Regions from separate parts of the Listeria marthii genome, predicted to be linked through region 3. Evidence: predicted binding sites of a transcription regulator. Region 3 holds the regulator's gene; each other region holds the start of a gene.

Region 1 (10,269 bases), on a different contig from region 3:
TTTGCCTTCTTCATCAGCGGCTGGATAACTAAGAAATAACTTATCGCTTGGTAAACTAATGATCTTATAAGCTAATAAATCTTCTTCGCCAATATTATTTTTAGCAGATGGCTTTAAGTTACTATCTTCTGCACGTAAAGCATCTCGATCTTGATCCGACAGAATCCCCTTATCTTTTTGGCGAAGTGGCATAACACCATCATTCATTCCAATTGCAAAAATAACTTTCATATCTAGCAACTTTGCATTTTCCATATCAGCTAAAACTACTTGATCTAAGGAAGGTGGTAAAAGGGCAAATTCAAGTGCGTCTAAGCCAGTTGCAATAATTTCCGTAAAGCTAATTAAATCTAACGTTTCCTCCCCTAGAACTTCTACAAATTCATCCAAAAGGGCAGAAATAGAACTCCACGCTTGTTCATGTTCCCTAGCAAGTTCTAAATAACCTTGCTCTTCTGCTCGTTGTCTCCATGATTCCAATCGTTCTACAGCTTTTACTTGTTCTAAATAATGATAGAGAGCTAGCGCGAATTCCATCCCAGTATTTGCTTTTCGTAAATTATTTTCCAATGTTGAAAGAGGCGCTAGTATCATGTTTCTCATCTCGTTAATAATCGATTGCGTATGGATTTCCTCATCCGTTTGCGGCAATACATTGGTAGAGAGTCCCCGAATTTTCCGGTACACCCAATCGCCTTCTTTTTCCCATTTCCATTTATTTTGAATACCATTTTCTAATACATAGTTTTCCAAAATATCCGATTTACGTCGTAGAGCACTTGAATTTTCAGTGATATCAAAGAAAAATTCTGTTTTAACTGCTTGAAAAATAGGTTCATACTTCCAATTAAATAAAATTGCATCTAAGCTGGAACGAATAAACTCAATGAACGGGTGTTTAGCCATGGCTCTTTTTTTATCAATAAAGATTGGAATATCATATGATTCCATCACTGTTTCACATAAAATATCATAATCTCCAAGATTTCTTGTCAAAATGGCCATATCTCGGTATCTATATCCACTCAATGTAAGTTGTCTGATTTCGCGCGCTATCCCTTCGATTTCTGCACGTCTGTTATTTGCTTGATGAATTTTTAAATTGCTCGGCTCTCCTTTGAAAGCCATAAATTTATTATGCCCCCAAGCATTTGCTAGAAACTCTAATGAGTCTGTTTTTGCTCGTTTGTTTGCTAAGAAAAATTTATCTTGCTCTACTTGAATTCCGCTTAATTTAGCCAAATCTAATAAAGCATAGTAAGCGTCTGTACTTGCTTTAAACATACTGTATTCATCTAAACCATGTTGGATTTCAGGAACATTTAAAGTTAGCGAAACTGTCACTTTATCACATTTTCGCATTAATTCACCAATGACTGTGAGTTCTTGTTTTGAAAAAGAAGTAAAGCCATCAATTACTATTTCAGTCTGATTTAGATAATCGCTTTCTACAATTTTCTCTGCAAGCAATCTCAAATAGTCTTCATTTTCGAGAAATTTATCCGCTAAAAGTTGTTCATACTTTTGATAAATCAACGAAATATCATGGACTTTACTGTTCACACTTGTGGATAGATTGGTAGCACTGTTAACCATATCTTCTATAGAAACTTCTTCTTGTTTCATTTCTTTAAATAAATTTGCTAACTCCGAATAAAAACCCTTTCTAGAAGTAGCTTTAGAAAAAATCTTTAACTCGTCTTTTTGATCGAGGGCAGCTTTTCGGACCACCATTTCGATTCCTGTTTGACTTAGAAAAGTCTTAGATAATCCTCCTGTTTCCTGAAGGATTTTCCATGCCAAACGGCTAAAGCTAAATATTTGTGTCCCAAGCATACCAGCTAAATTTTCTTTATTTAAAAAGCTCGTCTCCATCTGAAAGGTCATTTGATCTGGAACGATAAAGATGTATGTCTTGGAATTTTGTTTGATTTTCGTTCCAACTTCATCCATTAAATGAGTTGTTTTACCAGTTCCTGCTCTACCAGCAACTATTTGAAGTGTCATACCCTCACCACCGAACATATGTTTTTATTTAGTTTACCATATTTGAGCAATCTGTCCAGAACTTTTTTCGAGACTTTTTTTGCTTGAAAATCTATAAAACAGCTCAAAAAAACTAAGATAGCTCTCACTATCTTAGTTTTTCATATATTCTACTCAAAAGCCAGCATTTCCTGTTGAATTTTATTCATTTTTTCTGTTAGATGCATAAACTCAGCTTTGTTCCTATTATCGAGAGCTTTATCAATTTCAGCTCTAAGTTGTTCTAATTTTCTCTCTTCTAGGAGCATCGTCAGGAAGCATTCAATAAAAACGTTTGTTAATTCTTTTTCTCCTTTAAGGACACCCACCTGATTCATCAATGAATTAGAAAAATCACGCATTTCCACGACTACCACTCCTTCACCCATATTTATTACAATCTTGAAAAATTGTAATATGCCAAGAAAAAACAGAAAACAGCTTGAAAATACAACTTTACGGAAATCTAATGACTTGTAAATTCCCATGTGCTATAATGACACAAAATAACTCATATCTTACTTTGGCGCTTAGTCGTTATTTGGAATTCTTGCGCATTAGGCAATAATTCTAGGTTTCTTCTTAGACATAAATACAAACATAGAGGAGTTGAATGAAATGAAAAAAGAACAAATCAGTACTCAGTTTTATGAAGTAAACCCGCACACAATGATTATTTTTCCGAAAAAATCTGGAAGTATAGTCTATTCAGAAATTTATGAAGTTGATTCTCATTATACTTCTAAATTTACCCCGTTTGAGCTAATTAAAACCAGCTGTAACTTTTTCGGATCAAGCTATGAGGGTCGTAAGGAGGGCACCAAACATTTAATAGGTGTAACTCACAAGCCACCTATTATTATTGATCCTGTTACTTCCACGTATGTATTTCCAACTGTAGCACCAAGTTCAGTAGACTGTATTTGGATTTTCCCGCAACATATTAAAGACTATCATGCAATTGGATTTAACCACACTTTAATCACATTTTCTAATATGGAAACTTTTGAAATTGATATGTCTTTAGCATCTTTTAATAATCAGATTGCTAGAACCTCCATGTTACATATGAAATTTTCTCAAAAAATGCGTATGATGGAGAGTAACTTTCCTTCAATGAATATGTTTTTCCCACCTACTACACTAGCCGCTGAATCAAGACGTTTTTACAATACCATGCTTCCCGATAAAGAAGATCCTAAAGACCCTGAGCAGTAAATTTAAACTAAATAAAGCCAGCTACACATTGCGTAGCTGGCTTTACCTTAAATTATTTTTTATTCTCAATCGCATCAGCAATTCGTTTTAACATTAATAATTCATCTTCTGAATATGTATATGGTAGTTCTAAATACCATTTCTCAAGCTCGGGATTTCCAATCAACGGAAAGGCGTTTACTGAATTTTTTTCTCGTAAACCAGCTACATCATCTAATAGAAAATCTGTTGTTGTTCCAAGAATTTCTGCTAATTTTGCCAAAATAAAGATTGGCGGTCGGTGGTTATCATTTTCATATTTGCTTATTGTGGATGCAGTCGTCCCAATTTTTACCGCTAATTGTTTTTGCGTTAATCTATTTTTCTTTCGTAAATGAATTAATTTTTCTCCAAATTCCAATACGCCCACCTCGCTTCATTTCCAGTATAGCAATTTTTCAGAAAGAATTCGAGAATTTACTAAAAAGAAATCGCCTTTTTAGTTACAAAAGACGATTTCGCTATTTTTATACAGTTGGTTTCTTACGTAGAACACCAATTAATGCTGCACTGATTAATGTTCCAATAATAATTGCAATGATATAGAACCATGGTTGAGAAACTAGGAAGATAACGAAAACTCCTCCGTGTGGTGCTAATACTTTAATATTTAAGAACATAACGATTGCTCCGGTGATAGCACTTCCGGCAATGAAACTCGGAATCATTCGAAGTGGATCTGCCGCCGCGAATGGTATAGCTCCTTCTGTAATGAACGAAGCTCCTAAAATAGAGTTAGTTAAGCCTGCATCACGTTCTTGAGCAGTAAATTTATTTCTGAAAATAAGTGTTGCTACAAATGTTGCAAGTGGTGGAACCATTCCAGCAGCCATTGTTGCTGCCATGATTGCACTACCGCCCGTTGCTACACTTGCTGCGAGCGTTCCAGTTGCGAAAATATAAGCTGCTTTGTTAATTGGCCCACCTAAATCGGCTGCCATCATTGCTCCAAGCAGCAATCCTAAAATAACTGCATTTGTACCACTTAAACTATTTAAGAAATCATTTAACCAAGTATTCAACGCGCTCATTGGCACGTTTAGTAGCAACATTAATAGTCCTACAATTAAAACTGATAAAACTGGATAGAATAAAACTACTTTGATACCGTCTAATGTTTTTGGTAATTTTTTAAGGGCAAGTTTTACTAATTCTACTGCATAACCTGCAAGGAAACCACCAACTAATGCGCCAAGAAATCCTGCGCCGCCAACAGATGCTACTCCACCAGCTACAAAACCTGCTACAAGTCCTGGTCTATCGGATATACTGTAAGCGATGTAACCAGCAAATACTGGTAGCATAAAGCCGAATGCAACATCACCAATTTGTTTTAATAATGCTGGAATCTCGTTATATGAACCTAGTTTTGCAAGTTGGTCTTGAGGAACACCTAGCATTTGATCAAGCATAAATGCAATTGCAATTGCGATACCGCCACCAATAACAAACGGTAGCATGTGGGAAACACCACTCATTAGATGTTTGTATATTTGTTGACCGATTGAAAGACCATCTGCACTTTCTACCGCTTGGCTTCCTTCTTCTGCTTTATACACTGGGGCATTGCCAGAAATTGCTTCATTAATTAACTCTTCTGGCTTATGAATTCCTGCCGCAACTGGCTTAGCAATTAAATGCTTTCCGTCAAAGCGAGGCATATCTACTTGTACGTCAGCTGCAATAATAACGCCATCAGCTTCTGCAATTTCTTTATCTGTCAGGCGATTTTCAACGCCTCTAGAACCATTTGTTTCTACTTTGATTCGCACCCCTAATTTATTTGCTGTTTCTTGTAATTTTTCTGCTGCCATATAAGTATGCGCAATACCTGTCGGACAAGCTGTAACTGCTACAACCGACTTGCCAGTATCATTATTCGATTCTGGAGCGACAACTGTTTCTTCTGAATCTTCTTGTTCATGATTAAAAAGATTGATTACTTCATCTGGAGTTTTAGCATCTTTTAATGATTGAACAAAAGCAGGGTGAACTAATAATCTAGAAAGTGCTGCCAAAGTTTCTAAATGAGTTGCATTAGCGCCATCTGGAGCAGCAATCATAAAGAATAAGTGCGCTGGCTGACCATCTAAAGCATCGTAGTCTAATCCTTTTTCACTCTTAGCAAAAACAACGGTCGGTTCATTTACAGCTTTTGTTTTCGCGTGTGGCATTGCAATCCCTTCACCTACACCAGTGGAACTTTGTGCTTCACGGTTCATTATCGCTTCTTTAAAAAGGACCTCATCATTAATTTTCCCATTGCTTTTTAATGAAGCAATCATTTCGTCGATAGCAGCTTCTTTAGTCGTTGCTTGTAATGACATAATCATAACATCTTTGCTTAATAAATCAGTGATTCTCATTTTAGTTCCTCCCTGTTATTTTAGTTATCTTCACTTGTGGTAGTAATTCATCTATTAATTCTTTTTGAGCTAAATCTGTTGAGAATGCAGTTGCTCCACCTGTTGCAACGCCTGCAGCAAAAGCTTTAATTGGATCTCTTGTTTTATCAAAAGTTCCGACAAAGCCTGCAATCATTGAGTCTCCAGCACCTACGGAATTTTTCAGTTCCCCTTTTAAGGCATTAGCGAAGTAAACATCTTCTCCTGTAAATAGAAGGGCACCGTCACCAGCCATGGATACGATTACGTGTTGCGCACCTAGTTCCAAACACTTTTGTCCGTATGGCAGGAGATCTTCTACGCTATCTAACTTAGCACCAAATAGTTCTGCTAATTCATGGTGGTTTGGTTTAATCAGAATGGGACGATTAGGCAATGCATCAAGTAGTTCTTGTCCTGTTGTATCAATCATAAATTCGGCTTGTTTGTCTTTACAAATCCGAATTATTCTATCGTAAAAATCATTGCCAAGTGAAGGTGGTACGCTGCCAGACAAGATAACAATATCACCAGCAGTTACTTTGTCCATCACTTTTAAAAATTCATTGATTTCTTTGTCTGAAATCGCTGGTCCTAAGCCATTAATTTCTGTTTCTTCGCCGTGTTTTAGCTTTATATTAATTCGGGTATCATCTTTTACTGTTACAAAACCAGTTTTAATACCTTCGTTTTGTAACCAGTCTTTGATAAAATTGCCAGTAAATCCACCTAAAAACCCTGTAGCAAGACTTGGTACATTCAATTGATTTAGTACTCTGCTGACGTTGATTCCTTTGCCACCAGGTAATTTATAATCTTGTTTCATACGATTAAGTTCGCCAAGGTTTAATTGGTCGATTTGCACAATATAATCAATTGATGGGTTTAAAGTAATTGTATAAATCATTTTTCTACCTCGATTATTTTAGTTTTTTGGATAAAGGATTCTTTTACTGCTGAAGGAATATAGTCTGTCACAATAGTAGCTTCTTCTATTGAAAACATTTTTGAAAAATTCACTTCATTAAATTTTGTATGGTCTGCTACAACAAAGACGCGATCTGCACGTTCTTTTGCAGCACGTTTTACAAAGGCTTCTTCCATATCAGGTGTTGTGTAGCCATGCTCCGGATGCATCGCGTTAGTACCAATGAAAGCTTTATCAAAATGATAGTTTTGAATATTATCTAAGGCAACGGCACCAATAATGGCTTTTGTATGCACTTTCATTTTGCCACCTAAAAGATAAGCATCAATATTTTGATGAACTAGTTCTTCGATATGAGTTAATCCATTTGTAACAACCGTGATATTTCGATTAGCTAAATGAGTAATTAATTCTAGTGTGGTCGAACCAGCATCTAAATAGATACAATCATTTTCTTCCACTAAGCTTGCACAATATGCAGCAATAACTTTTTTACTTTGAATGTTTTTGAATGATTTCTCATTCATGCTTGGTTCTTGATTATGAAGCTTTACAAGTTTTGCTCCGCCGTGTACACGCTGGATTAATCCTTGTTCTTCTAGTTCGATTAAATCGCGGCGAATGGTCGACTCTGAGGTAGCAAGTCCTTCAACTAATTCTTGTAATTTAATCACACCAAGTTTCTCAATACTCTCCATAATAAGTTGTTTACGCTCTGCATTTAACATTATTACTCCTCCATCCAAAGTTAGTTTATCATCTTTTTCTTTCAAAATCAACCGTTTTCATTCAAAAACAATCACCGTAATTCAAATTCATTCATATTATAACATGTATACGCTCAAAATCATTCATAATTATTCATCCAGCGCTTTTCTTATACAGTTCTAAATTTTAGCAGTATACTTGTTTAGAAGATAATTTTTGGTTTTAGGAGGAGTTATTCATGCATACGGAATTAACATTTGATCAATTAGAAAGTTTTTCAAAAAAATGGCGTGAAAATCCGGATAAGTTGGTTTTTCAAGCTAGTATTATGAAAAATGGTATTAAAGCCGCTACTGAGAATCCAGCTTCAAAAGTGAACGTTCAGCCCGTTTTTTCTCATGAAGTTACTACAGATAAAGTTTCCAATCAACAACAAAGTGGAAGATGTTGGATGTTTGCAGCATTAAATACGTTTCGTCATAAACTGAACGGAACACTTGGTTTGAAGGACTTTGAATTGTCGCAGAATTATACTAACTTTTGGGACAAACTTGAGAAAGCTAATTATTTTTTAGAGAATATTATTGAAACAGCTAATGAGGATGAAGATAGTCGCTTAGTTTCGTGGTTGCTTGATACACCGCAGCAAGATGGTGGTCAGTGGGATATGCTAGTTTCGATTATTGAAAAATACGGGGTTGTTCCAAAGTCCGCTATGCCTGAAACGTTCCAAAGCAGCAAGTCAGCTGATTTAAATCATTTATTAAATGAAAGACTTCGCACGGATGCGGTTATTTTGAGAAAAGCTGTCACTGAAAAGAAAGATACTGCCAGTTTGAAAGAAGAAATGCTTGCGGAAGTTTATCAGCTTTTGGTAATGACTCTTGGTGAACCGCCTAAAGTATTCGATTTTGAGTATCGAAATAAGGACAATGAATTTAAGCAGGATTTACAGATTACGCCTAAAGACTTTTATGCGCGTTATGTAGATATGGATTTGAAAGACTATATTCCACTTATTAATGCACCGACAAAGGATAAACCTTTTAACCAAGCTTTCACAGTCGATTATTTAGGAAACATTGTAAATGGGACACCAATTAAATATTTGAATGTAGAAATGGCTGTATTAAAAAAAGCCGCCGCTGATCAAATCAAAGACGGTGAAACTGTTTGGTTTGGCTGTGATGTTGGTCAACTTTCAGAAAAAACTACTGGTATTATGGATACAGATATTTTCTTGCTAAATCAGACTTTTGGATTTAAAACTGCGATGACAAAAGCAGAGCGCCTTGATTATAAACACAGTATGCTTACACATGCGATGGTTCTTACTGGTGTGAATGTTGCCGGTGGTGAGGTAAATCGCTGGAAAGTGGAAAATAGCTGGGGAGAATCGATTGGTAATAAAGGATATTTTGTTGCTAGTGATGCTTGGATGGATGAGTTCACATTCCAAGTAGTGGTCCATAAAAAATATTTATCCGAAAAATTGATTGAGGCTTTTAATCAAGAGCCGATAGCGTTAAAACCTTGGGATCCAATGGGTTCGCTTGCACTTTAAATCGTAAACTCTGAAATAATTTTTATTCCGTTCATTTGAAAAAGAGCTGCTGCTACGCCGGTACCGTCTTTTATTTTTCCAGAGAAGGTGCCGTCGTAAATAGCACAGCTACCGCAAGATGGGCTTTTTTCCTTCATAATTATTTGTGTTATTCCAAGTTCATTCATTTTAGCTAATGTGATGCTCGCTCCGTATTTGTATTCTTCTGTCACATCTGTTCCTTGATTATCCATGACTTTGGCACGGCCTAACCAGACATCTTCACCGTCTCCACCTACTATTTCTGCTGGAAACCTCGGTGTTGGCAGGCCACCTATAACTTCTGGACAAAAAGGAATTGCTTCGCCGTTTTCAACCATTTGCTTTATTTTGGTAATTTCTTTATCTTTTCCATCGTATCTACAGGCGATTCCGGCTAGACAAGCGCTTACTGCTATCATTTAGATTTCCTCCTTTATTTTTACATTCATTTTAACATAAAAAGCTGCCACCATATGTAGGCGACAGCTCTGTAATTATTAGATGTTTTGGTATGCTACGGCGATTTGTGTGCCGATTAATGCATTGTGTTTTACAAGTTCGATGTTTGCTTCAAGGCTCTTACCATCTGTTAGCTCTTTTACTTTACCAAGTAGGAATGGTGTAACATCTTTTCCGTGGATGTGGTTTTCTTCTGCTTCTTTAAGAGCAGTTTGGATAACATCGTTAATTACTTTTTCATCCATCGCGAATTCTTCTGGAATAGGATTTGTAATTACTGCGCCACCTTCGATTTGAAGATCCCATTTTGCTTTAAGGGATTCTGCGATAACTTCTGGAGCATCTGCACGTAACGTTAATTCTACATCACTTGAACGTGTGTAAAATGCAGGAAGTACGTCTGTTTGGTAACCAATTACTGGAACGCCTTTCGTTTCTAGGTACTCCATTGTTAAGTTTAAGTCTAGGATTGATTTAGCTCCGGCACAAACTACGGCAACATTTGTTTTTGCTAATTCTTCTAAGTCAGCTGAAACGTCCATTGTTGTTTCGGCACCACGGTGAACGCCGCCGATTCCGCCAGTTACGAAGATGCCAATTTCTGCTAATTCAGCACAAATCATTGTTGCTGCTACAGTTGTTGCACCTAATTGTTTCGTTGCAATAAGATAGCCGATATCACGACGAGAAACTTTTGCTACATTGCTACTTTTAGCGAATAGTTCTAATTCTTCGTTGGAAAGTCCGATTTTAATTTTCCCGTCGATTAATGCGATTGTTGCTGGTACTGCGCCGTTATCGCGAATAATTTGTTCCACGTCGCGCGCCATTTCCACGTTTTGTGGGTAAGGCATACCGTGAGAGATAATAGTTGATTCTAAGGCTACGATAGCTTTTCCTTCTGCTTTTGCTTGTTTTACTTC
Region 2 (10,269 bases), on a different contig from region 3:
TGAAAACGGAATAATTGCTACAGCCCCGGGATGTTTAACGATTTCGCGTTTACTCTTTTCCCCGTTTGGCAACTCTACATCATCTACTTGCAAATCTATTACATTTCCGCTAAAAATCTTTTCTGTATGAAGCGTTTTTTCCTCCAATGAGTCCATTTCTGCCACCTACTCCTCGTTTTTTTTCATTATAACATAACTAAGTCCGAGTTTAATTTACATCGCACGACTGATAACATCTATTTTCTAAATATGGTATGATAAGAACAAATAAAGGACAATTTCTAAAATATAAAAACCTTGCAACTTGCCTAGTGCTAGCATACAAAATATACTTAAATGGTAGGTTACTTTCCACTAATCTTTATTTTTAGAAGAACATATTATAAGAAAAGCGGACCTTTTAAACAGGTACTTAAAGGAGAAGATGTATAATGACCGTTTTTAAAAAGATATTAGCATTCACAGGTTCTATTTTCCTTGTCATTATTTTGGCTGGTATTCTCACTTCACTAATCCATAGTGGCTTGGTAATTGCAGCAATTGTTATCGCTGTTGCGGCTATCCTATTTTTCTTTTCATCTAAAGCTGGGGACCGCGCGCAAATGATTGCAACTGGATTAACTAAGAAAGAATATAAATATATTCGCACTAACCTTGAAGAAGCTCGCGTGAAAATTATCCGCCTTCAAAAAATTATGACACAAAACAAAGCGTTATATTCTTTCCAAGAGCGCAACAAAACGCTTTTACTTACAAAAAGAATTTACGGTATCGTAAAAGATGAACCAAAACGTTTCTATGAAGCAGAAGATTTCTTTTTCTCCCATCTTGATTCTTTGGTGGAACTAACCGAAAAATATGCTTTCCTAGAAAAACAGCCAGTAAAAGACAAAAAAATCTATCAAACACTTTCTGATACACGTACACTTTTAAATGATTTAAGTCGAGTAATTGAAAAGGATTTATTTACGCTTTTAAATCAAGACGTGAATAATCTTGACTTTGAATTAGAAGTAGCGAAAAACTCCATTTCTAAACAGAAAAAGAAATTCGAAAGGGGTACAAAAGATGACCGAGAACAAGCCAAGTGAAGAAACAAATGAATTAAAAGATTTAGTAGTTGAGAAAGAATTCAACCAAACGTTAGATGATCTTCTTGCTAACCCGTTTGGATCAGACGGCGAATCAGCTGCAAGCATCGTGAATAACGAAACGGATGCAGCTCCTCGCCTAGTCGATATGCTGACAGAAACAAATAAAAAACAAGCTTTAGAACTATCGAAACAAATCGAACCTGGAAACCAGGCAGCGATTCTTGGATATGGAGCTCCGGCCCAAGCTAAACTCCATGATTTCTCGCACTCGATGTTAGCACATGTACAAAAGCAAGATGTTGGCCCAATTGGCGATATCATTAGTGATTTAATGTATCGTTTACAAGAAGCGGATCCTGATGAACTTGCGGCTCGCAACAAAAATGTCTTCACCAAAATGTTCCACCGAGTAAAACAATCCATCAATGAAATTACTTCTAAATATCAAAAAATTGGTACCCAAATTGACCGCATCGCGTTGAAACTGGAACATTCCAAAAAGCGTTTAATGGAAGATAACTCTTTCCTAGAACAGCTTTATGATAAAAATAAAGATTACTTCCAAGCACTCAACATTTACATTGCTGCTGGAGAATTAAAATTAGAAGAAATTAATACTAAAATGCTCCCAGAACTTCGTAAAAAAGCGGAACAAACTGGCGACCAAATGGATTATCAAGAAGTAAATGATTTAACACAATTTGCGGATCGTCTTGATAAACGGGTATATGATTTACGCTTAAGCCGTCAAATCACTATTCAACAAGCGCCACAAATTCGTTTAATCCAAAATACGAACCAAGCACTTGCTGAAAAAATCCAATCATCGATTATGACAGCCATTCCACTTTGGAAGAATCAAGTAGCAATCGCGCTTACCTTGCTTCGTCAACAACAAGCCGTTGCAGCTCAGCGCCAAGTTTCCGAAACAACCAACGAACTTCTCAAACGAAACGCCGATATGCTAAAAACAAATGCTATCGAAACAGCGCGTGAAAACGAAAGAGGTATTGTGGATATCGAAACGCTGAAAGAAACTCAATCAAGCTTAATCGAAACATTACAAGAAACGCTTAAAATCCAACAAGAAGGCCGTGCTAAACGCGCCGTTGCTGAAAAAGAACTTGTAACAATGGAACAAGAACTTAAAGAACGTTTACTAGAAATGAAATAAAAAAAGCTAGCGCAAAAGTTGCGCTAGCTTTTTTTATAGTCCTTCTAATCGTAAATTTTCAAAGTAAACGGGTTTTAAATTAGTTACAGTAAGCCCAATCAAGCGAATGCTATCTTGTCCAGTGTAACTTTCTCTTAGAAGTAACGCTGCTGCTTGATAAATTTGATTGGCATCATTGGTATATTCATTTAAAGTAAGCCGTTTGGTAATTGTTGTAAAGTCACTGTATCGCAATTTCAGTACCACGGTCTTGCCGTGTTTTTGTAATTTAATGAGACGCTCTTCTACTTTCTTAGCAAATTTCATAAGACTCTGTTCTAAAATCCGATTATCGAGCACATTAAATTCAAAAGTCGTTTCTTTGCCAACAGATTTGCGATCACGATGCGGATTCACAATGTTGTTCGAACGACCGCGCACATGACGATACAACTGATAACCATGTTTATGCAATTCGCGAATAAGGTCCCATTCACTCCACTTCTTCAAATCTGCCCCTGTTTCAATCCCTAGTCGGTGTAACTTTTCTGCGGTAACTTTCCCTACCCCATAAAATTTCGTCACTGGAATCTGTTCTAAAAAGGCTTCTGCTTCTTCCGGAGTAACCACGGTAATGCCAGCAGGTTTTTTGAAATCCGAGGCAATTTTCGCAATAAATTTATTAAATGATACGCCAGCAGATGCAGTTAGTCCAAGTTCGCGGTAAATCGTTTGTTGGATATCACGTGCAACGAGTGTGGCGGATTTCATTCCTTTTTTATTTTCGGTCACGTCTAAATAGGCTTCATCTAACGAAAGTGGCTCAATAATATCCGTATATCTGGAAAAGATTTCGCGGATTTGATTAGATACTTCTACATAATGCGCCATATTCCCGTGAATAAAAATACCATTCGGACAAAGCTTGGCAGCTTGGCGAGTAGGCATAGCTGAGTGTACACCATATTTGCGTGCCTCATAAGAACAGGTTGAAACAACTCCGCGCTTATTAGGATCCCCACCAATAATAAGTGGCTTCCCGCGAAACTCGGGATGATCGCGTTGTTCTACAGATGCATAAAAAGCGTCCATATCAATATGAATAATTTTCCTACTCGTATCCATAACTGCATCTCCTTTAAAAACGAACAAGCGTTCTTATCTAATTATAAACGCTAACTTAATTAATTACAAGAAAAAAATACCCCATTTTTACAAGGTATTTTCTCCTGTATTATTTCTTTAAAAATGCGCCTTTTCCGAAGAATTCTATTACTTGCGGCATGACTTGATAAAGCCGTGTTGCGATATTCATTACAAAAGGCAAATTGATTTCACGGCGTCTTGTGCCCATAATTTGTACGGTTTTCCTAGCTACTTTCTCTGGTTTTAAGACTAATTTGCCGACTGTTTCCAAATAGTTACCTGATTTATCCGCGACATCGAAAAAGTTCGTTGCAATCGGGCCTGGATTTATCGTCGTCACTTTGATTTTATCGGGGATTAGTTCCAAGCGAAGCGCGTTGGAAAAACCTAGTACTGCATATTTGGTAGCTGAATACACCGTTGATTTTGGTGTGGCAATTTTGGCTGCTTGAGAGGCTATATTAATGATATGTCCAGACTTGCGGGCTTGCATTTGCGGTAAGATTAGTTGCGTTAACTGAATCAAACCTAACACGTTCGTATCAAACATTTTTTCGATGGTCTCAAACGGGATATCTACTGCATTTTCAAATAAGCCAAAACCTGCACAGTTCACTAATACATCGATTTGATATGCCGCATTGATTTCGGCGCTGACTTGTTTTACTTGCTCAAAATCTGTCATATCGAGCGTAAAATAGGCCGCTTCAACAGAAAAATTGGCACTTATTTCTTTTTGTAATTCGATTAATTTTTCCGTACTTCTTGCTGTGATAATAACGTTTGCGCCTGATGCAGCAACTTGTCTTGTGAGTTCTGCACCAAGACCACTAGAAGCACCAGTAATTAATACCGTTTTATTTTTCAAAAAAGGGTTCATTTCGTCACTCTCCTACTTGGAAAACAGCTAAATCGTACGCTATTTCAGTATTTTCAAAAATAGATTTTGCTTCTATTAATAACTCTTTGCTGGCATCGCGGTCATATCTTGAGCTGATATGGGTTAAAATTAGCTTTTGGACATTGGCATTTTTAGCTAGTGTGGCAGCTTGAAGTGTTGTTGAATGCATGTATTCCCCTGCCATCTTCGCTTTGTCACCTTCAAAAGTGGCTTCGTGAACTAGAATATCCGCGTTTTGCGCTAATGCAAGTTCGTTCGCTGTTTCTTTTGTATCACCGAAAATACTAATAATCTTTCCTTTTTGAGGCTCGCCAATATAGTTTTTTCCGTCGATTACTCGCCCGTCAGCTAGCGTGACGCTTTCGCCATTTTTTAGCTTTTGAAAAAGTGGTCCGGCTTCAACACCATCTGCTTTTAATTTTTCTGCATGAAGCGCGCCTTGTTTATCTTTTTCGACAATGCGGTAACCGAAGCTACGAACGCCGTGTTCAAGCTCATCTGCTGTAACGGAAAACATCTTATCTTCAAAAATCAAACCAGGTTCAATTTCGTTAAAGATAATTTTGTAGGTGAGTCTTGTTCCGCTTAGTCTTAAAGAAGTTTCGATGTATTCTGCTATTCCAGCTGGGCCGTATATAGTTAAATCAGATTCCCCTCCTTGAAAAGAGCGGCTACTTAATAAGCCTGGTAGTCCAAAAATGTGATCACCATGCATGTGGGTAATAAATATTTTTTCTAGTTTGCTTAATTTGATTTGACTACGCATGATTTGGTGTTGTGTTGCTTCTCCGCAATCAAATAGCCAAATTGTATTTCGTTCATTTAACATTGAAAGTGCGATGGATGTGACATTACGGCCTCGTGACGGTACGCCTGCTCCAGTTCCTAAAAAAACAAGTTCCATTTATTGTTCCATTCCCTTCCCAGTTCGTGTCTTATTTTATCACATTCTTAAACGAACAGGAAATAAACATTTTTCCAATAAAAACCCTTATAATTCAGAAATAACTGTCAAATTAAAAAAATATTCGAACCAAACAGTTGCACAAATGCCTCATTATGGATAAAATAGTATGGACTAATGAGGAAAATTAATAGCTCATTTAATAAGGCCTTTTTTTGTGGGGTTCTTTTCAAACTAAGAAAACTTTTTCTTAGCAGTTAATTTTTTGCCATTAAGAGAATAAGAAAGAGGGTAAATGACGTATGACAGATGAGTTAGAACAAAAAGCATTGATTACTATTTTTGGCGGTACGGGAGATTTGGCAAATCGCAAACTTTACCCTTCGCTATATCATTTATACAGTAAGGGGTCTCTTGGCGACAATTTTGCTGTTATTGGTACGGCGCGTCGTGAATGGAGTAATGATTTCTTCCGTGATAAAGTAAAAGAGTCTATCAAAGACATTGATGGTTCCGAAAAAGATGCGGATGCATTTGCTTCTCATTTCTACTATCAATCTCATGATGTGACTAATAAAGAATCTTATGTAACGTTAAAAGATTTGTCGGATGAACTTGATGCAAAATATGAACTTGGTGGTAATCGCCTTTTCTACCTTGCTATGGCGCCGAATTTCTTTGGAACTATCGCAAGTCGCATTAAATCTGAAGGCTTTGTGGACACAGACGGTTTCCATCGTTTAATTATCGAGAAACCATTTGGACATGATTTAGCTAGTGCGGAAGAATTAAACAATTCGCTTCGTCAAGCATTTAAAGAAGATGAAATTTATCGTATTGACCACTATTTAGGAAAAGAAATGATCCAAAATATCTCGGTTATTCGATTTGCAAATTCGATCATTGAATCGCTTTGGAACAATCGTTATATCGATAATATCCAAGTTACTTTAACAGAGGTGCTAGGAGTAGAAGATCGTGGACGTTATTACGATGAAAGTGGCGCACTTCGAGACATGGTTCAAAACCATATCTTACAAATCGTGTCTTTACTCGCAATGGAACCACCGATTAACTTATCAACTCGCGAGATTCGTCATGAAAAAGTTCGCGCGCTTCGTTCTTTACGCGTTTTTGAAGGAAAAGAAGTTCATCAAAGCTTTGTCCGTGGTCAGTACGGCCCTGGTGAAGTAGATGGCAAAGAACTAAAAGGCTATCGTCAAGAAGATAATGTTGATCCTCATTCCAATACAGAAACTTTTGTTGCGGCAAAACTTGAAATCGATAATTTCCGCTGGGCTGGCGTTCCATTTTACATTCGTACTGGTAAACGTCTTGCGAAGAAAACAACGCAAATTGCGATTCAGTTTAAAGATGTACCACTAAACTTATTTGGCCAACAACAATCGCTTGGTGGTAATGTGCTTGTTATTCATATCCAACCTGACGAAGGTATTACACTTCATTTGAACGTGAAAGAACCTGGTCAAGGAATGGTGACAATGCCAGTCAACTTAAATTATATTCATTCTTCACCAGATGGCATGAATACGCCTGAAGCATATGAAAAATTAATTCTAGACTGTCTGCGCGGCGACGCGACTTACTTCTCTCACTGGGATGAAGTTTCGCTATCATGGAACTTTATCGACCATGTAGCAGATGTTTGGACAAATACAAAAGATCATTTCCCGAACTACAAATCCGGTTCAATGGGTCCAAAAGAAGCAGACGACCTTATTCAACGTGACGGATTCCAGTGGTTCCCAATCGATTAATCAAAAAACCAGAAATATGGCTAATCTAGCCTGTTTCTGGTTTTCTTTGTTTACTTGCAAAAGCCCATGAGCATGTTAGAATAGAGAGGAAACTAACTAGTTAAAGGAGCTCATATAATGGCTGAAAATATTGATGACTACCTAGAAAAAGGCATGTATGGGGCAAAAGAAATTAATCCCGCTGAGAAGAAAAAATACCTAGGAACTTACCGTGAACGCGTATTAGTCGCTCTCACTAAAGAAGAAGTTTTAACCCAAGAATATCTTCCAGAACTAGAAAAAGCAATCCTAGAAAATAATGACTCCAAGCTTCTGTTAAACGGATTACTGCATTATAATTCTTTACGCCCTTATATTAAATTAGCGGAAAAATGTAAACATGAATTTTCGATTGTTACTCGTTTGGAAGGTGAAACAGATATTTATCTCGTCCTTGCCTGCCAAAAAGCGGTAAACAAAGAGGATATTCATTTATATAAAGAAGCACCCGTAGAAAAACAAGAAGAACCTGTCTCGTTACTGGAGAAGGTTCGTAAATTATTTAATTAAGTTTTCCGTCCAACATCGAGGAGGTCGATTTATGCTACATCTTATCACAGTATCACTCGCTATTTTAATGGCGTTACAAACGATTTATTTTTTCATCCGCAAAAATGTCAATATGGGCGTTATGTTTTTGCTTATAACAGCTGCCCTTCTACTTCTCAGCACGATTTAATGGCATACCGGTCTCGACAGATTGTTTTAACTCGCGCTGCATGACACCAATCCCGGTCGCACCTTCAAGTGGAAAACAAAAAGATTGTTTATCATCTGTAATACTCGCGAGTAGCCCTCTGAACTTTTCACCGCCTAACATCGGGATTTGTTCAGTAGGGTTTATTTGTAGTTTCTGCCACTGTGCCTTTAATTCGTCGAGCTGAATCGTATCTTCCCCTGTTCCTTTCATCGTGAAGCGAACATCGTACGTTTTTGGGACGATATCATTTGGTCGTAAAAAACCGTATTTAGGCGATAAAATTAAATACTCCTTCGCGAACTGTTCTGCGTATGCTTTGCTTAAACGATGGAATGTCCCCGTGTATACATCGCTTGCCTTCACTGGACCGATATCCGGCAATTTGTCCCATATTTTCGGCTTCCCTGATGCGATAATAATCAGGTTTGTTTTATTGGATATTCCCACATCATCACTCTTCCTTGTTTCTCTTCGGTATCTTTTTCCTCTATATGTACGAAATGGTTATGCTTTAATACTTGGATGGATGCACCATTTTGTTCGTAGCTTCTGGCAAAAATACGATTAATTTCAGGCTGCTCTTCTAGCCAAGCAATCATTCCTATCAGCGCTTCGGACATATAGCCTTTATTTTGATAGTCTGGCACGATACTATAGCCAATTTCTATTTCTCCCGTTTCATCTGGGTTGCCTTGTCCGCCAATTTCGCCGATAATCTTATTTTCTTGCTTTAAAACGACTAATCGCGTCCATTTAATCATTCTATCATCTTTTTTTACATTTTCTAACACATATGGTAAATAAAAAAAGAAATCAATTCCGGGCCAGTCTGGCGATACTTGGTAGCCACTCGCTTTTTCTAAAGCTTCTGTCCCATTGATCGTTGCTTGAATCATTTCCAGCGTGTAGTTAATTAAAATTAATCGATCTGTTTCTAAATTATCCACAACCAAAACCCGGCTTTCCTACTAATTTATTACTTTCAATTTAGCAGAATTGGATAGAGGAACGCAACTAATCTGTGATTTTTTATCCGAAATTTTAATTTTTAACAACAAAACTATAAAAATAAAACTATTCTGACTATATACTTGACCTTTAATTTTTGAATACGCTTCCATTCTAGTTATAGTCCAAATATAAGACCAGGTACTAATTATAACTAAAAGTGCAAGTTGCTTGAATTGTGCAAACTGACGGAAAACTTTCAAAATAACAATTGACAATCGCATGGCAACCATATATATTAAATACTAACATAACATTTCTTGATATTAATTTTTTTCAAAAATGTGCGACTAATCGAAAAAATAAAACCATTTAACGAAGGGGATAATGACTTATGAAAACGACTAAATCAGTCATTACAATTTTATTACTCTAGAAGGACTTTGAGCACTGTAGAAATTTACAGTAGTTTGAGTCCTGTTTACGTTAAATGGGATTCTGGCAAAGCATCCCATTGTTTTCATCATTGGGGTGCTTTTTATTTAGCCGGATTTCGGATTTTCAAGCATTAAAAAGCGATTATCAAGCAAGCAGAACTTAATCATATATATTAATGCCACGCTATTTAGTGAATTCTAAAAATTCAGTGTCGGCAAACAATTCTTAATTAGAAATGGGGTAAAGTCATATGCGTAGTGACAAAATAAAAAAAGGTGTCGAACAAGCTCCAGCAAGAAGTTTGCTGCATGCTACAGGTCAAATTAAAAGTCCAGGTGATATGGACAAACCATTTATCGCTATTTGTAACTCTTACATTGATATTGTTCCCGGTCACGTTCATTTGCGAGAACTTGCGGATGTGGCTAAAGAAGCAATTAGAGAAGCTGGCGGTATCCCATTTGAATTTAATACGATTGGTGTAGATGACGGCATTGCCATGGGACATATCGGTATGCGTTACTCCCTTCCCTCTCGTGAAGTTATCGCGGATGCAGCGGAAACAGTAATCAACGCGCACTGGTTTGACGGGGTTTTCTACATCCCAAACTGTGACAAAATTACGCCGGGAATGCTTCTTGCGTCGGTTCGTACAAACGTCCCTGCTATCTTCTGTTCAGGTGGTCCAATGAAAGCTGGGTTGTCAGCTCACGGAAAAGCGCTCACTCTTTCTTCCGTTTTTGAAGCGGTTGGCGCCTTTAAAGATGGTAGCATGTCGCAGGAAGATTTCCTTGATATGGAAGCCAATGCGTGTCCAACTTGTGGATCTTGTGCTGGTATGTTTACGGCGAATTCAATGAACTGCTTAATGGAAATCCTCGGTATGGCTGTTCCCGGAAATGGTACCACACTTGCTGTTTCTGACGCGCGCCGTGACCTTATTAGAGAATCTGCTTTTCATTTGATGGATTTAGTTAAAAAAGATATTCGTCCTCGTGACATTATTACAAAAGATGCGATTGATGATGCTTTCGCGCTAGATATGGCAATGGGTGGTTCGACAAATACCGTACTACATACACTCGCACTTGCAAACGAAGCTGGTATTGAAGATTACGATTTGGAACGTATCAATGATATCGCCAAACGTGTTCCCTACCTTTCCAAA
Region 3 (10,269 bases):
TCCAAACACTGCTACAAAATGGCTTCCAACTTAATAGCGTCATCGAACCAGAACCAGCTCCTGAGTTAAAAGATTTACCAGAAATGCAGGATGAATACCGCCGCCCAATGATGTTGATTATATCTGCGACTAAAAACTAATAAAAAACCCCTTCTATCTAATTAGAAGGGGCTTTACTTTGTTAAAAAAATTATTTCTTAGCTTTTTTTGGTTTTTCTTTTTCTTGCTGTTTGTTCATTGCGCTCATCATTTGATTGATTTTCTTTTGTGATGGTTTTTGACCCATTTGCGCCATCATCATTTGTAACATTTGTTCGTTAATTGGCGGATTGTTTTTTAAATAGCTCATCATGTAACGTCTTGCAATAAAGAATCCTCCCGCAAGACCAGCTAGTAAACAAATAATGCCGACAAGAATGTAAATCCACATAGTCTCTTTTCTCCTCCTTGAAACAAAATCCTCTTTTATTGTACTTGATTTATATTAAACAGACAATACTTTTCAAGAAAACATATCATCTAGATCAATTTATCAATAAAAGCTGCAAACAACCTCGTAATTATAACATTAATGGCATCACTGCGCAATCTATAAAAGCATAAAAAAACAGACCGCTCTAGAAAAACTAGCAACGGTCTGATTGTTTAATTAAAGTGATTTTACTGTATTAACGACGTTTTCTACAGTAAAGCCGTAATTCTTAATTACTGTTTCGCCTGGAGCAGAAGCACCAAATTTGTCGATTCCAATAACTTTTCCATCTAAACCAACATAGCGTTCCCATCCAAAGCTAGCTCCCATTTCAACTGCTACACGTTTTCTAACAGCATTTGGTAGAACACTTTCTTTGTATTCTGCAGATTGTTGTTCAAATAGATCAAATGATGGCACACTTACAACCGATACATCTGTTCCTTGTGCTTGAAGTTCTTTTTGCGCTTCCACAGCTAGGTTAACTTCAGAACCACTTGCAAGAATAATCGCAGCTGGAACGTCACCTTTCGCCGGTGAGATAACATAAGCACCTTTTTTAACGCCTTCTGCAGTTAATTTAGCAGAATTTGGTAACGTTGGTAAGCCTTGACGAGTAAGCACAAGTACGTGCGGAGTAGATGTAGATGTGATTGCTAGTTTCCAAGCCTCAACTACTTCATTTCCATCAGCCGGACGGATAACAGAAAGTCCTGGCATTGCACGTAAGCTTGCAAGTTGTTCGACTGGCTCATGTGTCGGGCCATCTTCCCCAACTGCAATACTATCATGTGTCATAACGTACGTTACAGGTAAATGTTGGATAGCGGATAAACGAATCGCCGCACGAACGTAATCAGAGAATACGAAGAATGTTCCGCCGTATACTTGTAATCCGCCGTGAAGTGCCATACCGTTTAATGCAGCACCCATTGCAAATTCACGCACACCAAACCAAATGTTTCTTTCAGCTGGAGTTGCTTTTGTAAATTCGCCATCTGTTTTAATCGTTGTATTATTAGAACCAGCAAGGTCAGCTGATCCACCAAAAATAGTTGGAACTCTCCCCGCTAATGCATTGATAACTTCCCCACTTGAAGCACGACTAGCAAGCGCTTTGGAATCATCATAAACTGGTAAATCTGCATCCCAATCAGCTGGTAACTTATGATTTAAGCTATCTTCTAATTGTTGCGCAAGTTCTGGGTATTTAGCTTTATAAGAAGCAAATAATTCATTCCATGCAGCTTCTTCTTTTTCACCACGTTCGCCAATTGTTTCTTTAAAGCGAGCTGTAACTTCTTCAGGAACAAAGAATTTTTCTTCGTAGTTCCAACCGTAAGCTTTTTTCGCAGCTAAAATGCCTTCATCACCAAGAGGAGCACCGTGCACTTTGCTAGTACCTTCATTAGGAGCACCAAAACCAATGACAGTTTTCACTTCAATCATAGTTGGTTGTGAAGTATTTTGTTTCGCTTTTTCAATTGCAGCTAAAATTTCAGTTGTATCGTTACCATCTTTTACTAATAAATGTTCCCAACCATAAGCTTCAAAGCGTTGTTTTACATTTTCAGAGAAAGATTTGTCTAAATCACCATCTAGAGAAATATCATTGGAATCATATAAAACGACTAATCTTCCTAATTGTTGGTGACCTGCGTAAGAAGCCGCTTCTGAAGCAACACCTTCCATTAAGTCGCCATCTCCACATAATGCATAAGTATAATGGTCTACCACAGGGAAACCATCTTTATTATATTTTGCTTCCAAATGTCTTTCTGCCATAGCCATACCAACTGCCATCGCGATACCTTGACCAAGCGGGCCAGTAGTTGCATCTACGCCATCAGTATAACGATATTCCGGGTGACCTGGAGTTTTACTTTCCCATTGACGGAAGTTTTTAAGATCTTCTAATTCTAATTTAAATCCACTTAAATGTAATAAACTATATAAAAGCATCGAACCATGTCCTGCAGAAAGTACAAAACGGTCTCGATTGAACCAATGTGAATTCTTAGGATTTGTTTTTAAAACACGCGACCAGAGCGCATAAGCCATTGGTGCGGCTCCCATTGGTAATCCTGGATGACCAGAATTTGCTTTTTGAATTGCGTCCATTGATAAAGTACGAATTGTATTGACTGCTAAACTATCTGTGTTATCGAACAAATGAAACATCCTCTCTTCAATATAATTTTAACTACTTTTAATAATAAGCCTAAAAAACAATTTACACAACTAATAATTGCTTTAAATTGCTTAATTGATTGGTATTTTTGTTCATTTGCTCGAAAATGTTTATTTGGTATTAATTATTGGTTCTTATTTTTTCTGAGTTGTTTTACTTTGTGCGGTGTTACATCTTTTCCATTCGGGTCAATAATTGTCGTATTCTCAATCGTACCTTTCATATGGGTACGAAATGATTTTATATACTCTTTGCGTAATTTATCTTGCTCTACTTTTTCTGCGGCAGTTAAAGTTCCCGCTTTTTTCTTTTTAGAAAGTTCATTGATACGATCTATTTTAGCTTTTTCTAGCATAATACTTCATCCTTTTCTTCAAAATTATAAAAAATAAGAAAGCAGCAAAAAACGCTACTTTCTACTATTATATCATAAATGGCCACTAAATCGACCTTACTGGTTTGCTAATTGAATCGTGCTGTCACTCTTTAACAACTTTGTTTTGTGGACTGGAATTACAACAGAATCCCCAGCTTCTACATGACCATCCGAAAGATTATTTTCTTTTTCTACCCAGGAAACGAAGTCCGCTTTAGCCATATCACTCTTACCTGCGTATTTGTCTGCTATCGCCCATAATGAGTCACCTTCATTTACATTTACTTCTGAATAGTCTTTTCCCCCGCCAACTACTGTACACATTAAAATAATCCCCAGAACGATGCAAGTAAGTACAAATATAATAGAAACATAAAATTTATCCCAAATTAATTTCAAAGTCATTAATAATCCCTCCAAAAAGAATGTATGTTCGCTTTTCTATATTATAGAACAACTGTTCGCACTTGTCAATAAAAAAACGAACCTTTGTTTGCATATTGGGTTTTCTTTTGCTATACTTGAATTATAAAATAACCATTAATTCAATGAGGTGAAACCATGAAAATATCTAAACGCCAACAAGATATATATGAATTTATTAAATCAGAAGTAAAAGAAAAAGGTTATCCACCTTCCGTACGGGAAATTGGTGAAGCTGTTGGTCTCGCTTCCAGCTCAACTGTTCATGGACATTTAGCTCGCCTTGAAGGTAAAGGCCTAATTAGACGTGACCCAACAAAGCCTCGTGCGATTGAAATATTATCTTTAGAAGATGAAGCGGAAACGCCTAATGTAGTAAATATTCCTATTATCGGTAAGGTTACAGCCGGAATGCCTATTACCGCGGTTGAAAACATTGACGAATACTTCCCACTACCAGAATACATGGCAGCTGGTGAAACCAATGTCTTTATGTTAGAAATCGACGGTGAAAGTATGATTAACGCCGGAATTCTCGATGGCGACAAAGTAATCGTTAGACAACAAAGTTCTGCAATAAACGGCGAAATCGTGGTTGCAATGACCGACGAAAACGAAGCAACCTGTAAACGTTTCTATAAAGAAGCGAATCATTTTAGATTACAACCTGAGAATGATGCGCTAGAACCTATCCTTTTAAATAACGTAACTATTCTTGGTAAAGTAATCGGGCTTTATAGAGATATTCGCTAATTTCATTGATTAGAACAGGTGGGTGTTAGCTTGATTTATTTTGAAACCGAACGACTTATTGCAAGAGATTATATCGCAAGTGATTACCTTCCTTTTAGTCAACTGAACGCAGATAAAGAAGTGATGAAATACTTCCCAGCTCTATTAACTACAAAAGAAAGCGACGCACTGCTAGATAGAAATCAAAAAGAACTAACTTCACTCGGATACGGCCTTTTTGCAATCGAAGAAAAATCTACTGGAGAATTCATTGGATTTACTGGATTTCATGAGGCTACTTTCGAAGCAGATTTTACACCTTGTATCGAAATTGGTTGGCGTTTAAAAAAGACAGTGTGGAATCAAGGCTATGCTACAGAAGCTGCACTAGGCGCAATTGCATATGCTAACGAGCACACCTCGATTGAGGAAATATATAGTTTCACAGCAACATTAAATAAGCCTTCAGAACAAGTAATGAAAAAAATCGCCTTAACTAAAATAGCTACTTTCAATCATCCAGCCTTAGTAAATGGAGATCCACTTTGACCACATGTTCTTTATAAGGCATAAAAAATCCCTGTACAATTGGTGTACAGGGATTTTTTAGTTCCAAATTAACAAGGAAATATAGAGACCCACAAGCGTAATAAATAATACTGGTATCGTTATTACAATGCCAATTTTAAAGTAGGAACCCCAGCTTATCTTTATACCTTTCTGAGCCAACACATGTAACCAAAGTAAAGTTGCAAGTGACCCAATTGGTGTTATTTTCGGCCCCAAGTCAGATCCGATAACATTGGCGTATACCAATGCTTCTTTCATCACTCCAGTAAACGAAGTATGATCAATCGCTAGCGCATTTATCATCACAGTAGGCAAGTTATTCATGACAGAAGATAGTATCGCAGCAATAAAGCCCATTCCAATCGTACCAGCAAATAGGCCGAAATTAGCGACATAAGAAATAACTTCTGCTAATAATTTGGTGATTCCTGCATTTTGCAGACCATACACCACCACATACATCCCCACGGAGAAAAATACAATATTCCAAGGCGCCCCTTTTATAATAGAACGAGTTGATACTGAATGACTCTTAGCTCCAACTAACAAAAAGATTAAAGCGACTAATAAAGCAATAAACGATACAGGAATAGCTAAAAAACTGCTCAAAAAATAGCCGGCTACGAGGATAACAAGTATCCCCCACGAAATACGGAACATTTTCTTATCTTTAAGCGCAGAGGCTGGCTCTCGAATCTCGCTTGCATCATATTTTCTAGGCAATGCTTTGCGAAAATATAGGTATAAAACACCAATGCTCGCCACCAAGGAAAACACTGTTGGAATCCACATAATGAGCGCATACTGCGAAAAACTAATTCCAAAGAAATCAGCCGAAACAATGTTAACTAAATTACTGACTACAAGTGGCAATGACGTGGTATCCGCAATAAATCCACCAGCAATAATAAACGGAAACACCTTTCTCTCATCAAAGTTTAGCGCCCGTACCATCGCTAAAACAATCGGCGTCAAAATCAATGCCGCCCCGTCATTAGCAAAAAGCGCCGCAACCAAAGCACCCAAAATCGAAATCAGCACAAACATCAACAAACCGTTTCCTTTTGCCAATCTTGCCATGTGCAGGGCCGCCCACTCGAAAAATCCAATTTCATCTAAAATAAGCGAAATAATAATAATGGCAATAAACGCGAGTGTGGCATTCCAAACTATCCCTGTGACCGTTGCTACATCTGACAAAGTAACCACGCCAAATAACAAAGCAAGTAACGCCCCACCACAAGCTGACCAGCCAATTGACAAGTTTTTCGGCTGCCAAATAACAAATAAAAGTGTTACTGCAAAAACTAAAATAGCTAAAGTAATTTGCATTTCTTCCTCTTTCCCTTCTTTTACTTAGACATTTTTAAATATATGCCTCTATCAACTAAACATCAACTATTTGATTTCCGATTCCGCACAAAAAAACTCGTTTCCCCCGATGAGGAAACGAGCTTTTGACTATTAATAGATTTCAAGATATTGTTCGCGTTCCCATGGATGAACCGCCGTACGGAACATATCGCACTCGATTGTTTTTGCTTCAATAAAGTGTTCGAAAATGTGTTCACCTAAACCTTCTTTAATAATATCGTCTTTTTCAAGTTCGATTAAAGCATGGCCTAAGCTTTCTGGAAGATCATAAATGCCAGTTGCTTCACGTTCTTCTTCGTTCATGCCGTAAATGTTACGGTCAACTGGTGCTGGAGGAGTTAATTCATCTTTAATTCCAGATAAACCAGCTTTTAGTAGTACAGCCATTGCTAAATATGGATTAGCGGATGGATCCACACTACGTAATTCCAGACGAGTGCTTAGTCCGCGGGAGCTTGGAACACGTACAAGCGGGCTACGGTTTTTACCTGACCACGCGATGTAACATGGTGCTTCATATCCAGGAACTAAACGTTTGAACGAATTGATTGTTGGGTTTGTAACAGCTGTATATCCACGAGCATGTTTTAACATTCCCGCTAAGAAATGGTATGCTGTTTGACTTAATTCAAGTTCACCATTTTCATCGTAGAAAGCATTGCCTTCTTCATTAAATAGAGACATATTGAAATGCATTCCAGAACCATTAACACCAAATAGTGGTTTTGGCATAAATGTCGCATGCAGACCATGTTTACGAGCGATTGTTTTAACAACTAACTTAAATGTTTGAATGCTATCACACGCTGTAACGGCATCTTCGTATTTAAAGTCAATTTCGTGTTGACCTGGTGCTACTTCATGGTGAGATGCTTCAATTTCAAAGCCCATTTCTTCTAGTTCAAGCACGATATCACGGCGACAGTTTTCGCCTAAGTCAGTTGGTGCTAAATCGAAGTAACCACCACTATCATTTAATTCTAATGTCGGACGACGATTTTCATCTAATTTGAATAGGAAGAATTCTGGTTCAGGTCCTAAGTTGAACTCTGTAAATCCTAGCTCTTCCATTTCTTTAAGTACACGTTTTAAATTAGCGCGTGGGTCACCTGCAAATGGTGTCATATCAGGATTAAAAATGTCACAAATCATTCTTGCAACTTTTCCTTTTTCAGCTGTCCAAGGGAATACCACCCAAGTGTCTAAGTCTGGGAATAAATACATATCCGACTCTTCAATACGTACAAAGCCTTCAATGGAGGAACCATCAAACATGATTTTGTTATCTAGTGCTTTCTTTAGTTGGCTAACAGGAATTTCCACATTCTTAATTATTCCTAAAATATCCGTGAACTGTAAACGAATAAATTTTACATTTTGTTCATCTGCAAAGCGGAAAATGTCTTCTTTTGTATATTTTGCCATAATCTAAATTCCTCCTAAATAATCTAATTATATTAACTTCTAAATAAAGTAAATACCTCTTCTTGTCTTTTTAAAACCTTGGTAATTGTTGTTTCCCTGTCGCATCTTGCTTCACAAAGCGACCTGCTTGCTGCATTTCTTTTCTAAGTATTTTGCGTACATCATCATCTGTTAAAGGTTCTTTTGATTCTTTTTGTTGCATTTGGTACATTTTCTTAATTCCCGCAATATTCAGACCATCATTCAAATAATCTTTTATCTCTAGCAGAACATCAATGTCTTGAAGTGAGTACAAACGGTGATTTCCTTGATTACGTGCTGGATGGATTAATCCTTGGTCTTCATAGTAGCGAATTTGTCTAGCGGTGAGATCAGTTAGCTTCATTACAGGCCCAATTGGAAACAGCGGCATTGATCTCCGGATTTCCTTTTCACTCACGACAACTCCTCCTCAAAACATAATTATTTTTTTGATGATAGTAGCATTATAATGTACGTCAGATGTTTTGTCAAATTTATGTAAGATAATCTAACATCAATAACAATCCCTTCTATACCAGGCTTTTCGACATAAAAAAACCGTGACTAATGAAAGCACGGTAAAAAATTTAAAATTATTTTTTGAATATTAATGTTACTTGTTTATAATGTTTTTTCGATTGCCCGAGTGACTGCGATTTTGATATGTTCGTACGTCAAACCACCTTGTACATAGAGTTGATAAGGCTCTCTAATCGGACCATCTGCTGTTAGTTCTAAGCTTGCACCTTGAATAAATGTCCCAGCTGCCATTATCACGTCATCTTCGTAGCCTGGCATATAAGCCCCAATTGGTAAAACGTGGGCATTTACCGGGGAAGCTGCTTGGATAGCTTGAGCAAAAGCGACCATTTTCTCTTTATCATGGAAGGAAACGCTTTGGATTAAATCTGTCCGTGGTGCGTCCCAAACTGGATCAGCTTCTACACCAAATTCAGCTAACATCGCAGCCGTGAAACGTGCCCCCTTGATTGCTTGAGCAGTTACATGCGGCGCCAAAAAGAAACCTTGGTACATTTCTAATAAACTGTAGAGCGATGCGCCTGCTTCCCTGCCTATTCCAGGAGTAGTCAGGCGGTAACCGCATAAATCAACTAGCGCTTCTGTCCCTGCAATGTAGCCACCTGTTTTCGCTAAACCGCCACCAGGATTTTTGATCAAAGAGCCCGCGATGATATCAGCCCCAAATTCTGTAGGCTCCAAATATTCCGCGAATTCTCCGTAACAATTGTCGACAAAAACGATTACTTTTGGATTGATATTTTTTACAAAAGCAATCATTTCTTTTATTTTTTCGATTGTGAAGGAAGGTCTGTCGGCATAACCACGCGAACGCTGAATGCCGATCATTTTTGTCTTCGGTGTCATTTTTTCAGCAACAGCCGGAAAATCCACGTCTCCATTTACTTGTAAAGGCACAGAATTATAGCCAATATGAAAATCTTTCAAAGAACCTTGGCCTTGGCTCCGCATTCCAACAATTTCTTCTAATGTATCGTAAGGTTGCCCTGTAATATAAAGTAATTCATCTTCAGGGCGCAGAATCCCAAATAACACCGTAGAAATAGCATGCGTTCCCGAAATGATTTGCGGACGTACAAGAGCTGCTTCTGTTTTAAACACACTCGCATAAACACGCTCTAATGTATCTCTTCCTTCATCATCATAACCGTATCCTGTCGACGGGTGAAAATGAAAATCACTTACTTTGTTTTCTTGAAAAGCGTCTAATACTTTCGCTTGATTAAATTCCGCAATTTCGTCTGTTTCCTTTTGCAAGTCGGCAATTTGTGCTTCTACTTTTTTTCTTAATGCTTGAATATCAGTCATTGCTGGACTCCTTCCTCGGCTTATATCCTTCAATATAGTAACTTTGCTTACTCTCGATGTATTCTAATTTCGTTACCCAAGCCTGTTGTTTGATTTGCGCTAACTCTTTTCCTTTTTCTTCTGAAAGTTCCATCGTAAAGAACATCCAATTTTTTTCGATTAATTCTATCATTCGCTGTTTGATTATTTCTGGAGCCACTGAATCTAAGGCCGTAATGAGTAAATGTTCTGGTTGATCTGGCACAAAAGAAGCTGGCGCCTGATCCATTTTATTGTATATCACCAAGGTTGGCAGATGATTCATTTCCAGCTCTTCCAGTAAAGAAACGACGGTTGTTTCGTGCTGCAAGTAGTCAGGATTCGAGGCATCAACAACGTGAATCAATACATCGACATTCGCGGTTTCTTCTAGTGTAGAACGAAATGCAGCAATGAGCGTTGTTGGTAAATCTTGGATAAAACCTACTGTATCGGTTAAAAGTGCTTGGAATCCGCCAGAAAATCGGATTTTTCGCGTTGTTGGATCTAGGGTGGCAAATAGCTTATCTTCTTGTAACGTTGTTTCGTTAGTTAGGCAGTTGAAAATAGTTGATTTTCCCGCATTCGTATAACCAATTAACCCAAAACGAAAGACCGATTGCGTGTTTCTGCGTTCAATGATTCGTTTACGATGCTGTTCCACATGCGTTAATTGTGCTTTAATATCATGCATTTTTTCACGGATATGCCGTTTGTCCATTTCTAATTTTGATTCACCAGGACCTCTTGACCCGATACCTCCACCAAGTTTTGAGAGTGAAGCGCCTTGCCCGCTAAGCCGTGGTAAAAGATATTTAT

The links. The regulator LexA, encoded in region 3, represses DNA repair genes until DNA is damaged. The targets are predictions, from matches to a motif close to CGAACATATGTTCG.
Positions count from the first base shown of each region.
Region 1: the regulator LexA is predicted to act here: its motif matches at 2,019-2,032, upstream of addB (helicase-exonuclease AddAB subunit AddB).
Region 2: the regulator LexA is predicted to act here: its motif matches at 3,393-3,406, upstream of dinB (DNA polymerase IV).

Region 1 is NZ_JAASWB010000001.1:476,683-486,951, forward strand. It holds gene addB (helicase-exonuclease AddAB subunit AddB) at 1-2,007, opposite strand, end outside; gene HCJ55_RS02435 (IDEAL domain-containing protein) at 2,157-2,513, opposite strand; gene HCJ55_RS02440 (competence protein ComK) at 2,644-3,243, shown strand; gene HCJ55_RS02445 (helix-turn-helix domain-containing protein) at 3,296-3,643, opposite strand; gene HCJ55_RS02450 (PTS fructose transporter subunit IIABC) at 3,750-5,648, opposite strand; gene pfkB (1-phosphofructokinase) at 5,650-6,573, opposite strand; gene HCJ55_RS02460 (DeoR/GlpR family DNA-binding transcription regulator) at 6,570-7,322, opposite strand; gene pepC (aminopeptidase C) at 7,541-8,866, shown strand; gene HCJ55_RS02470 (2-thiouracil desulfurase family protein) at 8,863-9,306, opposite strand; gene HCJ55_RS02475 (pseudouridine-5'-phosphate glycosidase) at 9,385-10,269, opposite strand, start outside.
Region 2 is NZ_JAASWB010000001.1:185,779-196,047, forward strand. It holds gene HCJ55_RS00960 (NUDIX hydrolase) at 1-156, opposite strand, end outside; gene HCJ55_RS00965 (5-bromo-4-chloroindolyl phosphate hydrolysis family protein) at 432-1,091, shown strand; gene HCJ55_RS00970 (toxic anion resistance protein) at 1,069-2,268, shown strand; gene dinB (DNA polymerase IV) at 2,302-3,372, opposite strand; gene HCJ55_RS00980 (SDR family NAD(P)-dependent oxidoreductase) at 3,482-4,273, opposite strand; gene rnz (ribonuclease Z) at 4,278-5,198, opposite strand; gene zwf (glucose-6-phosphate dehydrogenase) at 5,501-6,976, shown strand; gene HCJ55_RS00995 (YueI family protein) at 7,094-7,525, shown strand; gene HCJ55_RS01000 (hypothetical protein) at 7,557-7,694, shown strand; gene HCJ55_RS01005 (DUF6884 domain-containing protein) at 7,674-8,162, opposite strand; gene HCJ55_RS01010 (GNAT family N-acetyltransferase) at 8,135-8,662, opposite strand; gene ilvD (dihydroxy-acid dehydratase) at 9,352-10,269, shown strand, end outside.
Region 3 is NZ_JAASWB010000003.1:401,879-412,147, forward strand. It holds gene HCJ55_RS07345 (class I SAM-dependent methyltransferase) at 1-140, shown strand, start outside; gene HCJ55_RS07350 (YneF family protein) at 191-430, opposite strand; gene tkt (transketolase) at 650-2,644, opposite strand; gene HCJ55_RS07360 (DUF896 domain-containing protein) at 2,788-3,018, opposite strand; gene yneA (cell division suppressor protein YneA) at 3,115-3,444, opposite strand; gene lexA (transcriptional repressor LexA) at 3,601-4,215, shown strand; gene HCJ55_RS07375 (GNAT family N-acetyltransferase) at 4,246-4,743, shown strand; gene HCJ55_RS07380 (arsenic transporter) at 4,801-6,096, opposite strand; gene glnA (type I glutamate--ammonia ligase) at 6,229-7,563, opposite strand; gene HCJ55_RS07390 (MerR family transcriptional regulator) at 7,634-8,002, opposite strand; gene HCJ55_RS07395 (methionine gamma-lyase family protein) at 8,206-9,432, opposite strand; gene hflX (GTPase HflX) at 9,425-10,269, opposite strand, start outside.